One region of the Yinghuangia aomiensis genome, then DNA from elsewhere that is predicted to be linked to it. Evidence: riboswitches for the same ligand, from Rfam matches in the RefSeq annotation. Region 1 holds a riboswitch; the other holds the start of a gene.

Region 1 (7,389 bases):
CGCCGCCGCGTCCTCGCGCAGCAGGCGCTCGGCGAGCAGCTTCGCACCCGCGAGGGTGCGCTTCTGCCGGTCCTTGAACTCGTCGCCCGCGGCGACCTTGAAGGCCACCGCCTTGGCCGCGATGACGTGCTCCAGCGGACCGCCCTGCAGACCCGGGAACACTGCCGAGTTGATCTTCTTGATCAGCTCTTCGGTGGCCAGGATCGCGCCGCCGCGCGGACCGCCCAGCGTCTTGTGGGTGGTCGTGGTGACGATGTGCGCGTGCGGCACCGGGTTCGGGTGCAGCCCCGCCGCCACCAGGCCGGCGAAGTGCGCCATGTCGACCCACAGGTAGGCGCCGACCTCGTCCGCGATCCGGCGGAACGCCGCGAAGTCGAGCTGCCGGGGGTACGCCGACCAGCCCGCGACGATCATCTTCGGGCGGTGCTCCTTGGCGAGGCGCTCGACCTCGCCCATGTCCACCAGTCCGGCCGCGTCGACCTTGTAGGAGACGACGTTGTACTGCTTGCCGGAGAAGTTGAGCTTCATCCCGTGCGTCAGGTGGCCGCCGTTGGCCAGGTCCAGGCCCAGCACGGTGTCGCCGGTCTGCAGCAGACCGAAGTACACCGCGGCGTTCGCCTGCGCGCCGGAGTGCGGCTGCACGTTCGCGGCCTCGGCGCCGAACAGCGCCTTGAGCCGCTCGATGGCGAGGTTCTCGACGACGTCGACATACTCGCAGCCGCCGTAGTAGCGGCGCCCGGGGTACCCCTCGGCGTACTTGTTGGTCAGTACGGAGCCCTGGGCCTCGAGGACCGCGACGGGCGCGAAGTTCTCGGAGGCGATCATTTCCAGGGTCGACTGCTGGCGGTGCAGCTCGTCGGCGACGGCGGCGGCGACCTCAGGGTCCACCTCGGCCAGGGGACGGTCCAGGATCGTCACGGTGGGTCAGCTCCTCGATCGGGTGCTCAGGCGCCGGTGAAGGCGATGTACTCGTCGGCGGACAGCAGCGCGTCGGACTTCTCCGCCGGGGTGTCCAGGCGCACCTTGATCAGCCAGCCGTCGCCGTACGGGTCGGAGTTGACCAGTTCGGGTTCGTCGACGACCGCCGTGTTGACCTCGACGACCTCGCCGTCGGCGGGGGCGAAGATGTCGCTCACCGACTTGGTCGACTCCAGTTCACCACAGGGCTCGCCCGCGGTGACCCGCGTGCCGACCTCGGGAAGCTGGACGAAGACCACGTCGCCGAGGGCGTTGGCCGCGAACTCCGAGATGCCGATGACGGCCGGGTCGCCGTCCGTCGTCAGCCACTCGTGGTCCTTGCTGTAGAGCAGGTGCTGGGGTGCGCTCACAGGTCCATTCTCCATTCCGGGAGGGCGGCGCCGATCCTCAGGGGATTTCGTGCCGGTTTGCGGGGTTTCGCAGCGGGGGTTCCGCCGGGGTTCCGCTGCGGGTCTTGCTGCGGGTCGTGCGCGGGCCGCCGGGACGGGCGGCCCGGGTCAGGCGCGCTTGTAGAACGGCAGGGCGACCACGTCGACGGGCTCGGCGGTGCCGCGGACGTCGACGGCCAGGCGGGTGCCCGGCTCGGTGCGGTCGACGGGCACGTACGCCATCGCGATCGGCGCGCCCAGCGTCGGCGACGGCGCGCCGGACGTGATCTCGCCGATCGGCTCCTCGGTGTCCGGGTCGAGCACCGCGTACCCGGCGCGCGGCACGCGGCGGCCGACGGCGCGCAGGCCGACGAGGGCCGCGGCCGGGCCCGCCTGCTCGCGCGCGGCGAGCGCGTCGCGGCCGACGAAGTCCTCCGGCTTGTCGAGGCGCACGACGCGGCCGAGGCCGGCTTCGTACGGGGTGCGCGCGGTGGACAGCTCGTGCCCGTACAGCGGCATGCCGGCCTCCAGGCGCAGCGTGTCGCGGCACGACAGGCCGGCGGGGATGAGGCCGTGCGGGACGCCGGACTCGGCGAGTGCGGTCCACAGGCGCTCGGCGTCGGCGGGGGCGCAGAACAGTTCGAAGCCGTCCTCGCCGGTGTAGCCCGTGCGGGCGAGCAGCACGTCCACGCCGGCGACGGTGGCGCGGTCGGCGGCGTAGTACTTGACCGCGTCGAGGTCGAGGCCGGTGAGCGGCGCGAGGATCGCGACGGCGTGCGGGCCCTGCACGGCGAGCAGCGCGTAGTCCTCCGACCGGTCGGCCACGGCGGCGTCGAAGCCGGCCGCGCGGGCGACGAGTTCGGCGGCGACCACGGCGGCGTTGGAGGCGTTGGCGACGACCAGGAACTCGGTGTCGCCGGTGCGGTAGACGATCAGGTCGTCGAGGATGCCGCCGTCGGCGTCGCAGATCATCGAGTAGCGGGCGCGGTCGACGCCGATCTTGGACACGTAGCCGACCAGCGCGTGGTCGAGTGCGCGCGCCGCCTCGGGGCCGGTGACCGCGATCTCGCCCATGTGCGTGAGGTCGAACAGGCCGGCGGCCTCGCGGACCGCCCGGTGCTCGGCCGACTCGCTGCCGTAGCGCAGGGGCATCCGCCACCCGGCGAAGTCGGTCATGGTGGCGCCGAGCGCGTCGTGCACCGCGTCGAGCGGCGTACGGCGCTCGCGGGGTGCCTCGGCGGCGGGGGAGGGGCTGGACGTCATCGGCTGGACTCCTCGCGGGTGGGGCCGGCGGCTGGGGCCGAAGGGAACCTGACCGCCATGATTTCGTGCGGATTGTCGCGATGTCGCGCGCACACGCGCCGGGCAGGCGGTGCGACGGCGCGCGATCGGCGGCTCGCCGGCACGCAAAGCGGCGCGGCAGCCCGCGCGGCAGGCGCGACGACGGGCGGGACAAGAGACGGCGCGAGCGGCGGCGCAGGCGGCGGGCACAACGGGCGGTCCGGCAAGGGGGCTCCCTGGGCGTCGCGCGGCATGCCGGACGGGCCGGGCACGCAGCACGGGGCTGGTGGGTCGCCTCCCCCTCTGTCATGGACCTGAGAGCTTCACGCGCGGGCCCGAGCGGAGTCGGGCGGACCGCGGCTTGCACCGTGGGTGAGCCCCGCCGGGCGTGCGCGGGACTGCTTTCCAGAGTCGCCTCACCCGCGCGGTACTTGGGGCCTGAGAGTTTCCGGGGAGGAATTGCTCCTTCGGCGCCCCGGGACGCTCGGCCGGAAGGCCGCGCGGCGTCGGGGGCTCTCCCGCATGGGGTCGAGGGCCGGTGTGAAGTTGTGGGCGCATGCTATCGGTCCCGCCCGCGGATGCCGCGGGCGTGTCGGAGGTTTCTCCGATCGGCACCCGCGGCTTCCGTTGCTAGCGTGGGCGCGACCAGGCCGGATACCGCGGCCGACCGGAGACGCACGCACCGCACAGGGAGGCTCGCCCGTGGCGACCACGCGCACCGCGACCACTGACTGGAAGGGCCCGCTCATCGGCGGCTCGGGGACCGTTTCGCTCGACTCCTCGGGCGTGGGGACCTACGAGGTGTCCTGGCCGTCCCGCGCGGAGGCGGCGAACGGCAAGACCAGCCCCGAGGAACTCATCGCGGCCGCCCACTCGTCCTGCTACTCGATGGCGCTCTCGCACGCCCTCGCGGGCCGCGGGACGCCGCCCGACTCGCTGGAGACCCGGGCGGACGTGACCTTCCAGCCCGGCGAAGGCATCACCGGCATCGTGCTGTCGGTCAAGGCGCACGTGCCGGGTATCAGCACCGAGGACTTCGCGGCGGTCGCGGCGGACGCCAAGGAGAACTGCCCGGTGAGCAAGGCGCTCAAGGCCGGCGTGCCGATCTCGCTGCAGGCCGAACTCGTCGGCTGAGCGGCGGACGCACGCGACGGCGGGGACCGGAAGGTCCCCGCCGTTCGCATGTCCGCGGCCGCCGCCCCGCCACCGCGCCGCCAGGGGGCCCCGCCACGCCCTAGGCTGGCCGCAGATCATCAATTGGAGGTGGCCTGGTGGCGTTCCCCGCGAACCATGTCGAGCAGTGCCTGGCCGCGGCCCTGCACGATCCGGCGCGGACCGGCGAGCTGCTGGCGGTGCTCGCGGACGCCGAGGTCTGGGTGCCGCTGCCCGCGGGCGGCAGCCCGCAGGACACCGAACTCACGCTGCCCACCACGGAAATCGACGGCATGCCGTACGTGCCCGTGTTCAGCTCCGAGGAGCAGCTGCGCCGCGCCGCGGGCCTGATGCCGTTCACCGTCGCCCCGGTCCGCGAGTTCGCCCGCGGCCTGCCGCCGCACGTCGGAATGGCGGTCAACCCGGGCGGCGAGGTCGGCATCCCGATACCGCCGCAGGGCGTCCTGGAGCTGTCCCGCCCGCCGGGCGCCGGGGCGATGGGCGCCCGCGTGACGCTGGCCGAGCCGGAGCCCGCCGAGGAGCCGTACGTCTTCCTCGCCGCGGCCGCCGAGGAGTTCGCCGTGACCCCGGTCGTGCTGACCGCCCGCCGCGCCCTCGGCGTCGTCGAATCCGACGCCCCGTGCCTGTTCGTCGGCGTCGAACTCGACCGCTGGCAGGAGGAGGACCGCCGCGCCACCGTGGCCGCGCTGGAGCGCGCCGTGGCCCGCGCCGGATCCCCGTGGCCGGTCAACCTCGTGCTCGTCGATCTCGCCCAAGACCCCATCGGCGACTGGATGCTGGACGCGGTCCGCCCGTTCTACGAACGCCCTTGACGCCTGTCGGCACATACGATGGTTGCCTTCGTCACGCACCGCACGGGGAGGACACCGGTGGCGTTTCCCGCCAACGAGGTCGAGCACGCGATGCGGCAGGTCGCGCCGCAGGGATACGAAGCCTACGAAGTCCTGCTCCAGGCCCTGGACCGGGGCCACGTCTGGATGCTGCTCTGGCAGGGACAGCCCGGCAGCCCGGACGCGCAGTACGGGAACATGGAGGTCCACGGCTCGCACTACGCCCCGGCCTTCACTTCCGAGGAGCAGCTCCGGGAGAGCCGCTGGGACCGCGGGTGGGAGGTGCACGCGGTCAAGGAGATCGGCGCGACGCTGTACCCGGACCGGTGGGGCATCTGGCTCGACCCGCACATGCAAGGCGGCGGGATCGGCATCCCGTTCCTCGACCTGCGGCGCATCGTCACCGGCCTGGACCGCACCCTGCCCGGGCCCCTGCGGGTCGGCGAACCCACCGTGCAGGACCCGGCGTTCTGGTCGATGGTGGCCGCCGAGCTGGCGGGCAGCGGCGTGGTCCGCGCCGCGCACCGCGCCTACGTCGAACCGTCCGTCGGCGCGCCCCGCGTCGTCCTCGGCATCCGCACCGCGGACGCAGACCCGGCGACCACCGACCGCGTCCACGCCGCCGTCGCCCGGGCCTCCGCGGCGATGCCCGGCGGCCCGCTGTCGTGGGTGCCGCTCGACGACCCGTACGACCCGGTCGCCGGCTGGCTCCGGGACCACACGCGGTCGTTCGTCTGACGCCGGCCCGGAAGCCGGGCCCCGGCCGGCCCGCCGCGTGCCCGGTCTGCCACAGTGCCCGCCATGCGTGAGATACGGATGGTGCTGTCGCTCGGGCAGCGCTGGGCCCTGCTGGTTCCGGGCGCGGTCATTACCGCGGTGGGTATCGCCCTGATCGCCGTCGACGTGTCCCCGTTCGGTCTCGGCGCCGGGCCCGTGCTCCTTTTCATGGGCTTCTACTCGGCGAGGTTCGCGACCGTGCTCACGCCGCACGGCCTCACCCTGAAGGCCTTCACCACGCGGCACTTCGCGTGGGGGGAGATCGCCGCCGTCGAAGCCAAGCACACCCTCGGCACCTGGTACGTGCGCCTCACCCTGACGAGCGGCCGCCGGGTGCGCGTGCGTGTCCCGCTCGACGGCCCGGGGCAGCGCGACCCGGACTTCCACGCCAAGGTCGCGACGATCTGGCACTGGCGGGAGGCCGGGGTCGCCGCGGCACGGCAGGCCTATCTGCAGGCCTACCCGCAACAGCCGACCCCGCCCCAGCCCTACGCCTGACGATTCGGCCGCGCGTCAGCCGCGTTCCACCGCCGTGCGCACCAGTCCCACGGGCGGGCTGCCCAGGTCCAGCAGTGCGGTGTGGAAGCGCTCCAGCGTGAAGCCCGTGCCCCACGCGGCCTTCGCCTCGTCGCGAAGGTCGCGCAGGGCGAGCTTGCCCCACGTGTAGCAGCCGTAATTCCAGTCGAAGGTGCCACGGCGGGCCTCGCTCGCCGCGGCGGTGCGGGCGAGGTGGGCGTCCGCCATGAACCGGCGGGTGGCCTCCGCGACGTCCATCGCGCCGGTGTGCAGGCCGATCGCCGCGGCCAGCCGGGTCACCCGGATCAGCGCCTCCAGGCACATGCCGATCGCGTAGCGCGGATCGCCGGCCCGGAAGCCCTCCTCCAGGCACACCTCCTCGATGTAGTGCGCCCAGCCCTCGGCGAACGACGACGAATGCAGCACCCGGCGCACGTCCGACGGCGCCCGCCGCAGCGCGCGGCCGTGCGCGAAGTGCCCGGGCGCGACCTCGTGGACGGTGATCGCCGGGAGCGTGGTGCGGCTGAAGACCGACAGCCACTCCTCGATCTCGTCGGCCGGCCAGTCCGGCTCGGGCGGCGTCACGAAGTACCAGGACGGGGCCTCCGGCTCGCCCGGCGCGTTCCACGACATCATCGCCATCGCCCAGCGCATCGACTCCGGCGCGGGCCCGACCTCGCACACGCCGTCGACGTACGGCGCCAGCTTGCGGGCCCTGGTGAACTCGATGACCTCCAGCGTCTGCGCCCGCGCCTCGGCGAGGACCCCGTCCGCGTCCGGATGGTCGGCCAGCAGCTCCGGCACCAGGTCCTCGACCGTCCGCGCCGGGTTGTACGCCTTGCACGCCTCCGCCAAGAGCCCCCGCAGCCGGTCCCGCTCGGCGTCCGCCCGCTCGGCCAGCCTGCCGAGGTCGACCTCGACCGCGTCCGCCGAACCCATCAGCCGGGCCAGCGCCGCACCGCCGAGGGCCGTGTCCGGGTCGCCGACCTGCGTGGCCCGCTCCAGATGCGCGACCAGGCGGCGCAGCGAGGCCAGCGCCTTCTCGCCGACCTCCCCGTCCTCCGGCCGCACCGCGGCGGCCTGCCCGCGGGCGGCGCCGAGCAAGGCGTCGGCGACCGGCGCGGTCACCTGGTCGAGCGACGCCAAGGCCATGTCGACGGCGTCCGGCCACTTCTCCAGGTGCCGGGAGCGGGCCAGCGCGCGCTCCTCCGCGGGCGCGTACTCCCTGTCGTAGACGGAGAGTTCGAGGTTCTCCAGGTGCGGGCGCGGGTCTCGGCGGTGCATCTCCAGCTCGCCGTGGACGACGCGCGTGTGCTCCTCGAACGCGGCGATGTGCGCCTCGTCGTGCGGGTCGTCCAGCGGTGGGCCGCCCAACGCGTCGAGCGCGGCACGCACGCCGGCGGGGGAGAGGTCCTGAATCCGGCCGTCGTATTCGTGCAGGCCGGCACCCTCTCGGGCGGAGGCGA
Region 2 (7,389 bases), on a different contig from region 1:
CGAGCCGAGCATCAGACCGGCGCACGGCTCCGGCACGCAGCGTCTGTACAGCTTCCGCGACATCCTCGTCCTCAAGATCGTCAAGCGGCTCCTGGACACCGGGGTCGGCTTGCAGAACATCCGTGTGGCGGTCGCCCACCTGCGCGGGCGGGGCGTCGAGGACCTGGCCGGGATGACGCTGATGAGCGACGGCGCGAGCGTGTACGAGTGCACCTCGTACGACCAGGTCGTCGACCTGGTGCAAGGCGGCCAGGGCGTCTTCGGCATCGCCGTGGGCGCGGTGTGGCGCGAGGTCGAGGCGTCGCTGGGCCACCTGCAGGGTGAGCGCCCGGACACCGGCGAGGTCATCTACCGCGCCCATCCCGCCGACGAACTCGCCCGCCGCCGCCGGGAGCGGGCGGGCTGATCCGGCCACCCGCCGGAACCGCCGCCGCGGTCCGCGGCGTCCCTTCCGGCATGGCTCACCGGTTGGTTCCCGCCCGGCTCGCCCGCGCGCTGCGGACGCGTCGGCGGCAGCGCATCGCGTTCCAGACCACCGTCCTCGTGACCGTGCTCGGCCTTGCCCCCGTGACGTGGATGTACGCGGTCGCGGGCGGCCGCCTGCGCACGGTCTCCGATGTGCCGCCGACGCCGGTCGCGTTGGTGCTCGGGGCGGGGATCAAGGACGGCGAGCCGTCCCGGCTGCTGGCGCGTCGCCTGGACGTGGCTTTGGACCTGTACCGGGCGGGCAAGGTGAAGGTGCTGCTGGTGTCCGGCGACAACGGCCGGGACTCGTACAACGAGCCGGATGTGATGCGCCGTTACCTGGTCGCTCGCGGAGTGCCGGAGAAGCAAGTTGTCGCCGACTATGCGGGATTCTCGACTTGGGACTCCTGCGTACGCGCCAAGAAGGTGTTCGGGGTCGACCGGGCGATCGTGGTGACCCAGACGTTCCATCTGCGCCGTGCTCTCGCATTGTGCGACGCGGCCGGGGTGACGGCCTACGGGGTGGGCGACGACTCGCTGCACGGCGAACTGATCGGCGTAACGCTGTACGGCGGCTTCCGCGAGGTGTTCGCGGCGTACAAGGCTCTCGGCGAGGCGGTGCTGAAACCGGAACCGCAGGCGCTCGGCCCGCACGAGCCCGGCGTCGACGAGGGCTTGGCCGCGGCCCGCTGAACCGTCCGCGGAAGCGGCTGCCGAGCGCCCTCGCGAACCCCTTGCGCCCGTGCGGGGTGTGCCGCCGCCGGGATGTCGCACCGATGCGCGATCATCGGAGGAAATGCGACAGAAGCCGGGCATCCTGCATCTCGACATGGACGCGTTCTACGCGTCGGTCGAACAGGCCGCCAAACCGAGTCTGCGCGGCAAACCGGTCGTCGTGGGCGGCATCGGCGGCCGCGGGGTGGTGGCCACCGCGTCCTACGAGGCGCGACGGTTCGGCGTGCGCTCCGCCATGCCCACCGCGGAGGCGCGGCGGCGCTGCCCGAACGCGGCGTTCCTGATCCCGCGCTTCACCGCGTACCGGGACGTCAGCGAGCGCGTCATGGGCCTGCTCGGGCAACTGTCGCCGCTGGTCGAGCCGCTGAGCCTGGACGAGGCGTTCGTCGACCTGGAGGCCGGCCCGCACGGCGAGGAACTCGACACCGCGGGCGCGACCGAGCTCGCGGTACGCCTGCGCGCCGACATACGGGCCGCCACCGGCCTCACCGCGTCCGTCGGCCTGGCCACGTCCAAGCTGGTCGCCAAGATCGCCTCGGAGGCCGCCAAGCCCGACGGCCTCGTGGTCGTTGCACCCGGTGAAGAGCACGCCCTGCTCGACCCGTTGCCGGTACGGGCGTTGTGGGGTGTCGGCCCGGCCACCGCCGAGCACCTGCGCAAGGTCGGCATCACCACCATCGGCGAGCTGGGCGCGGCCGACCCGGACGAGCTGGTCCGGATGTTCGGCCAGGCCCACGGCCGCGGCCTGCACGACCATGCGCTCGGCATCGACGACCGGCCGGTGGTCGCGGAACGGGATGCCAAGTCGGTGTCCGTCGAGGACACCTTCGAAGTCGACCTGGTCGACCGGGCCCGGGTGGCCGCCGAACTCGACCGCTTGGCCGCCCGCTGCGTCGAACGCCTGCGCGCCGCGGGCCGGTCCGGCCGCACCGTCGTGGTGAAGATGCGGCGCTACGACTTCAGCACGCTGACCCGCTCGGAGACGTTGCGCGCCCCGACGGACGACTTGGCGGTGGTCCGGGAAACCGTGCACCGCCTGGCCGCGCAGGTCGACTTCACCGGCGGCCTGCGGCTGCTGGGCGTGGGCGTCGCGTCGCTGGCGGACTTCGCCCAGCAGGATCTGTTCGGGGAAGTCGCGGGGGCGGACGTCGGGTTCGCCGGGGGCGGCGACGAGGCGGCCGACCTGGAGGTGGGGAAGGCGGCGGACGAGGACGCGGCCCCGGCTGCGGCGGGCACCGGCGAGCCCGCCCCGGGCGAGGAGGCCGCGGCCGAGCACGGCCCCGAGGACGGCGCCTACGGCCCCGTCCCGGTCTTCCACCCCGGCCGCTTCGGCAACGCCAAGTGGCTCCCCGGCCAAGACGTGACGCACACCGAGTACGGCCCCGGCTGGGTCCAAGGCAGCGGCGTCGGCCGCGTGACCGTGCGCTTCGAGACACCGGGCTCGGCGCCCGGGCGGGTGCGGACGTTCCCGGTGGACGACCCGGACGTGACGGCATCGGCGCCGCTGCCGCTGGTGGCGGAGGGGGAGCCGCCGCAGGGCGGGTGAGGATCGCGGCGCACAGCGGCGGCTGCGCCTTCCCGTCAACTACCCGCGTAGACCCCCTCTCTCCGTTCCCCCGGGTGATCTTCCGCCTATCCGTCGGCGGCGCACTGGTAGCGTTGAGGGCGCACCAACAGTCGCGCGGGAGAGTCCCGGACACCGATCCGGGCGCCGAAGGAGCAACCCCTCCCCGGAATCTCTCAGGCACCCGTACCGCGTGGCCATGGGCACTCTGGAAAGCAGTCCCGTTCGGGTTCCGCCGGTTTTCCGGCGGAGTGCGGCCGGGGCTCACCGACGGTGAAAACCCGTTCCGCGTTTCTGCGGCGCCCGGGTGAAGCTCTCAGGTATCGATGACAGAGGGGGAGGCAGAGAGGTCGCGCGACCCGCGCGGTCTCCTCCGCGACACTGGAGGCCTCCACGTGAGCTCGTCGTCATCGCACCACGCGTCCGGTCCCGGCAGCCTCGCCGCGCTCGAGGCCGCGTCGCCGTTCACCACCCGGCACATCGGCCCGGATGCCGACGAGCAGGCCAAGATGCTGGCGCACGTCGGCTACGGCTCGCTCGACGAGCTGACCGACGCCGCCGTCCCCGGCGCCATCCGCACCCTCGAGGCGCTCGACCTGCCCGCCGCGGTCACCGAGGCCGACGTGCACGAGCAGCTCCGCGCCCTCGCGTCGCGCAACACCGTGCTGCGGCCGATGATCGGCCTCGGGTACTACGGCACCCACACGCCGCCGGTCATCACCCGCAACGTGCTGGAGAACCCGGCCTGGTACACGGCCTACACGCCCTACCAGCCGGAGATCTCGCAGGGCCGCCTCGAAGCGCTGCTGAACTTCCAGACCATGGTCGCCGACCTCACCGGCCTCCCGGTCTCGGGCGCGTCGCTGCTCGACGAAGGCACCGCCGCCGCCGAGGCCATGACGCTCGCGCGCCGCGCCGGACGGGCCAAGAGCAACGTGTTCGTCGTGGACGCGGCGTGTCTGCCGCAGACGATCGCCGTGGTGCGGACGCGTGCCGAGGCGCTCGGCATCGACGTCGTCGTCGCGGACACCTCCGCGGGGCTGCCCGAGGGCGAGTTCTTCGGTGCGCTGCTCCAGTACCCGGGTGCCGACGGCCGGGTGCGCGACCTCGCGCCGCTCATCGCGGACGCGCACGGCCGCGGGGCGCTCGTCGCGGTCGCCGCCGACCTGCTCGCGCTCACCCTGCTCGCCTCGCCCGGCAGCATGGACGCCGACATCGCCGTCGGCACCACCCAGCGGTTCGGCGTGCCGATGGGCTTCGGCGGCCCGCACGCCGGCTACATGGCGGTCCGCGACAAGCTCGCCCGTTCGCTGCCCGGCCGCCTCGTGGGCGTCTCCGTCGACGCCGCGGGCGACCAGGCCTACCGCCTCGCGCTCCAGACCCGCGAGCAGCACATCCGCCGGGAGAAGGCCACCAGCAACATCTGTACCGCGCAGGTGCTGCTCGCCGTCATGGCCGGCATGTACGCGGTCTACCACGGCCCCGAGGGCCTTGCTGCGATCGCCCGCCGCACCCACCGGTACGCCGCGGTGCTGGCCGCCGGGCTGCGCGCGGGCGGGGTCGAGGTCGCGCACGGCGCGTTCTTCGACACCGTGCACGTCCGTGTCCCGGGCCGGGCGGCCGCGGTGCGCGAGTCGGCGCGCGGCGAAGGCGTCAACGTGTACCAGGCCGACGACGACCACGTGTCGATCAGCTGCGACGAGACCACCACCCGCGAGGACCTCGCCGCCGTGTGGCGTGCCTTCGGCGTCGCCGGGCAGGACGTCGCGGCGCTGGACGAGGCCACTCCGGACGCGCTGCCCGAGGGGCTGCTGCGCACCGACGACTACCTGGCCCACCCGGTCTTCCACGCGCACCGCTCGGAGACGGACATGCTGCGCTACCTGCGCGGCCTCGCCGACAAGGACTACGCGCTCGACCGCGGCATGATCCCGCTCGGCTCGTGCACCATGAAGCTCAACGGGACGAGCGAGATGGAGCCGATCACCTGGCCCGAGTTCGCGCAGATCCACCCCTTCGCGCCCGCCGACCAGGCGGCCGGCTACCTGGAGCTGATCCACGGCCTCGAGGACGCCCTGGTCGCGGTCACCGGCTACGACAAGGTCTCCATCCAGCCGAACGCCGGGTCGCAGGGCGAACTGGCCGGGCTGCTCGCGGTGCGCGCCTACCACCGCGCCAACGGCGACACCGGTCGCGACGTGTGCCTGATCCCGTCGTCGGCGCACGGCACCAACGCGGCGAGCGCCGTGATGGCCGGGATGCGCGTCGTGGTGGTCGGCACCGGGGAGAACGGCGACGTCGACCTCGACGACCTCAAGGCCAAGATCGAGGCGCACCGGGACAGCCTCGCGGTGCTCATGGTCACCTACCCGTCCACGCACGGCGTGTTCGAGGAGCACATCGGCGACGTGTGCGCGCTCGTGCACGACGCGGGCGGCCAGGTGTACGTGGACGGCGCGAACCTGAACGCGCTGGTCGGTCTGGCGAAGCCCGGCGCGTTCGGTGCGGACGTGTCGCACCTGAACCTGCACAAGACCTTCTGCATCCCGCACGGCGGCGGTGGTCCGGGCGTCGGCCCGGTGGCGGTCCGCGAGCACCTCGCGGCGTACCTGCCGAACCATCCGCTGCAGCCGACCGCGGGCCCGGCGACCGGCGTGGGGCCGATCTCCGCGGCGCCGTGGGGGTCGGCGGCGATCCTGCCGATCTCGTGGACGTACATCCGCCTGATGGGCCCGGACGGCCTGAAGCGCGCCACCCAGGTCGCGGTGCTGAGCGCCAACTACATCGCCAAGCGCCTCGCGCCGCACTTCCCGGTGCTCTACACGGGGCCCGCGGACCTGGTCGCGCACGAGTGCATCGTCGACCTGCGGGGGATCACCAAGGCCACCGGCGTGACCGTGGACGACGTCGCCAAGCGGCTCGTCGACTACGGCTTCCACGCGCCGACGATGTCCTTCCCGGTGCCCGGGACGCTCATGATCGAGCCGACCGAGAGCGAGAACCTGCACGAGATCGACCGGTTCTGCGACGCCATGATCGCCATAAAGGCGGAGATCGACCGGGTCGGCGCCGGTGCGCTGCCCGCGGACGACAACCCGCTGGTCAACGCCCCGCACACCGCGGCCATGGTCGCGGCGGACACGTGGGAGCACGCCTACGGGCGGGAAGAAGGCGCGTTCCCGGGCGGCATGACGCCGGCCGGGAAGTACTGGCCGCCGGTGCGGCGCATCGACGGGGCATACGGCGACCGCAACCTGGTGTGCTCCTGCCCGTCGGTGGACGCCTACGAGAGCTGAGCCCCGACCCGCTCCGCCGTCACGGACAACGCCGGAGGGCCACACCCGATCGGGTGTGGCCCTCCGGCGCTCCCACGTCGTCGTGGGCGGGGATTGCGGTGCGGAGTACGCCTCCTGAGGCCCCCTCAGGCGGCGAGTCGGACGCGCGGGCGGTGCGGAGCGATCATGCGGCCGTCCGGCAGCAGTTCCCCCGTGTCGTCGAACAAGACCACTCCGTTGCACAGCAGGCTCCAACCCTGCTCGGGGTGGGCCGCGACCACGTGGGCGGCTTCCCGGTCAGGGCTGTCGGCCGGTGGGCATTGCGGTTGGTGCTGGCACATCGTCGTACCTTCTCGGTGTGTTCTCGCGATGCCTCGCGATGGGGCCGGACGCCTGCCGACCGGCCGGTGCGTTGGTCGTGCGTTCGTACGTGCGTTCCGGACACGACCTGACTCGTATCCGATCCCAGTCTCCGCCCGCGGAGGCGCTCCCGCAGCGGAATTCGCAGTTCTCACCCGAGCGCGTCACCGGGTTTCCACCGAGAGGGTCAGGCGAAGGCCGCGCGAGGACTATACGAGGGTTGCGCGAGGGGCGTGCGAGGACCGCGCGGGGGGTCAGGCCTGGGTCGTGGTGAGCACGTGCGCGCCGCGGGCGACCAGGGTGTGCGCGAGTTCCGCGGCCGGATACGGGCGCAGCGGCTGCACGCCCGGGGGTGCCGGGGCGAGCGGCACGAGGAGGTCCTGCCAGCCGGCCAGGTCGGCGAGCCAGAGGGCGACCGTGTAGAGGCCGGGGATGTGCAGCAAGCGCAGTTCGTAGTAGCCGCGTTCGACGTGCGGGAGGCTGCGGACGGTCGCGACGGCGGCGTCCGTGCCGGTGGTGAAGGGGCCCTCGGTGAACCGGGCCAGGGGAGGGCCGCCGACCGGTTCGGCGACCTCGACGGCGCCGACGGTGCGCCCGCGTTCGTGGATCAGCCAGCGCCAGCCGACCGGCCGCGCCGCCTCGACGCCGCGGCCCGCGGCGAGGTCGGCGAGGTCGATTTCGAACATCCGGTGCGGGCAGACGGCCGTCGGGCCCGGCACGTCCGGGTCGGCGTCGTCCGCCTCGGCGTCGGGAGAACCGGACGGGCCGGCGAACGCGGAGTCCGGGGGCGGTGCCGTGCGCCGGCGGGGCGTGGCGAGCACGGCTCGCACCGCCTCACGGGCGTGCTCGGGCGTTTCGGGCACACGCAGGACCATGAGACCGCCTCATTTCTGAAACAGCATCCAGGGTTACGCCGCGATGGGCGTGGGTCGAGAAAAAGCCGTCGAGAAAAAAGCCGCTGTGCCGGTCCGGGCCGGGCGGGTGCTGCGC

Evidence for each region. A riboswitch is a leader RNA that binds a small molecule or an ion and turns the genes downstream of it on or off. The one in region 1 is predicted to bind glycine.
Region 2: linked by a shared signal. The riboswitch ahead of gcvP (aminomethyl-transferring glycine dehydrogenase) and the one ahead of gcvT (glycine cleavage system aminomethyltransferase GcvT) in region 1 are both predicted to bind glycine.

What each region holds. Positions count from the first base shown of each region.
Region 1 is NZ_BAABHS010000001.1:134,889-142,277, forward strand. Features, by position in the region: gene glyA (serine hydroxymethyltransferase) at 1-918, opposite strand, end outside; gene gcvH (glycine cleavage system protein GcvH) at 945-1,328, opposite strand; gene gcvT (glycine cleavage system aminomethyltransferase GcvT) at 1,476-2,609, opposite strand; glycine riboswitch at 3,043-3,158, opposite strand; gene ABEA93_RS00560 (OsmC family peroxiredoxin) at 3,330-3,761, shown strand; gene ABEA93_RS00565 (enhanced serine sensitivity protein SseB C-terminal domain-containing protein) at 3,899-4,612, shown strand; gene ABEA93_RS00570 (enhanced serine sensitivity protein SseB C-terminal domain-containing protein) at 4,670-5,368, shown strand; gene ABEA93_RS00575 (hypothetical protein) at 5,432-5,905, shown strand; gene ABEA93_RS00580 (DUF885 family protein) at 5,921-7,389, opposite strand, start outside.
Region 2 is NZ_BAABHS010000023.1:70,463-77,851, reverse strand. Features, by position in the region: gene ABEA93_RS28325 (MerR family transcriptional regulator) at 1-406, shown strand, start outside; gene ABEA93_RS28320 (SanA/YdcF family protein) at 457-1,158, shown strand; gene ABEA93_RS28315 (DNA polymerase IV) at 1,262-2,746, shown strand; glycine riboswitch at 2,873-2,966, shown strand; glycine riboswitch at 2,969-3,101, shown strand; gene gcvP (aminomethyl-transferring glycine dehydrogenase) at 3,244-6,060, shown strand; gene ABEA93_RS28305 (DUF5999 family protein) at 6,186-6,380, opposite strand; gene ABEA93_RS28300 (hypothetical protein) at 6,654-7,274, opposite strand.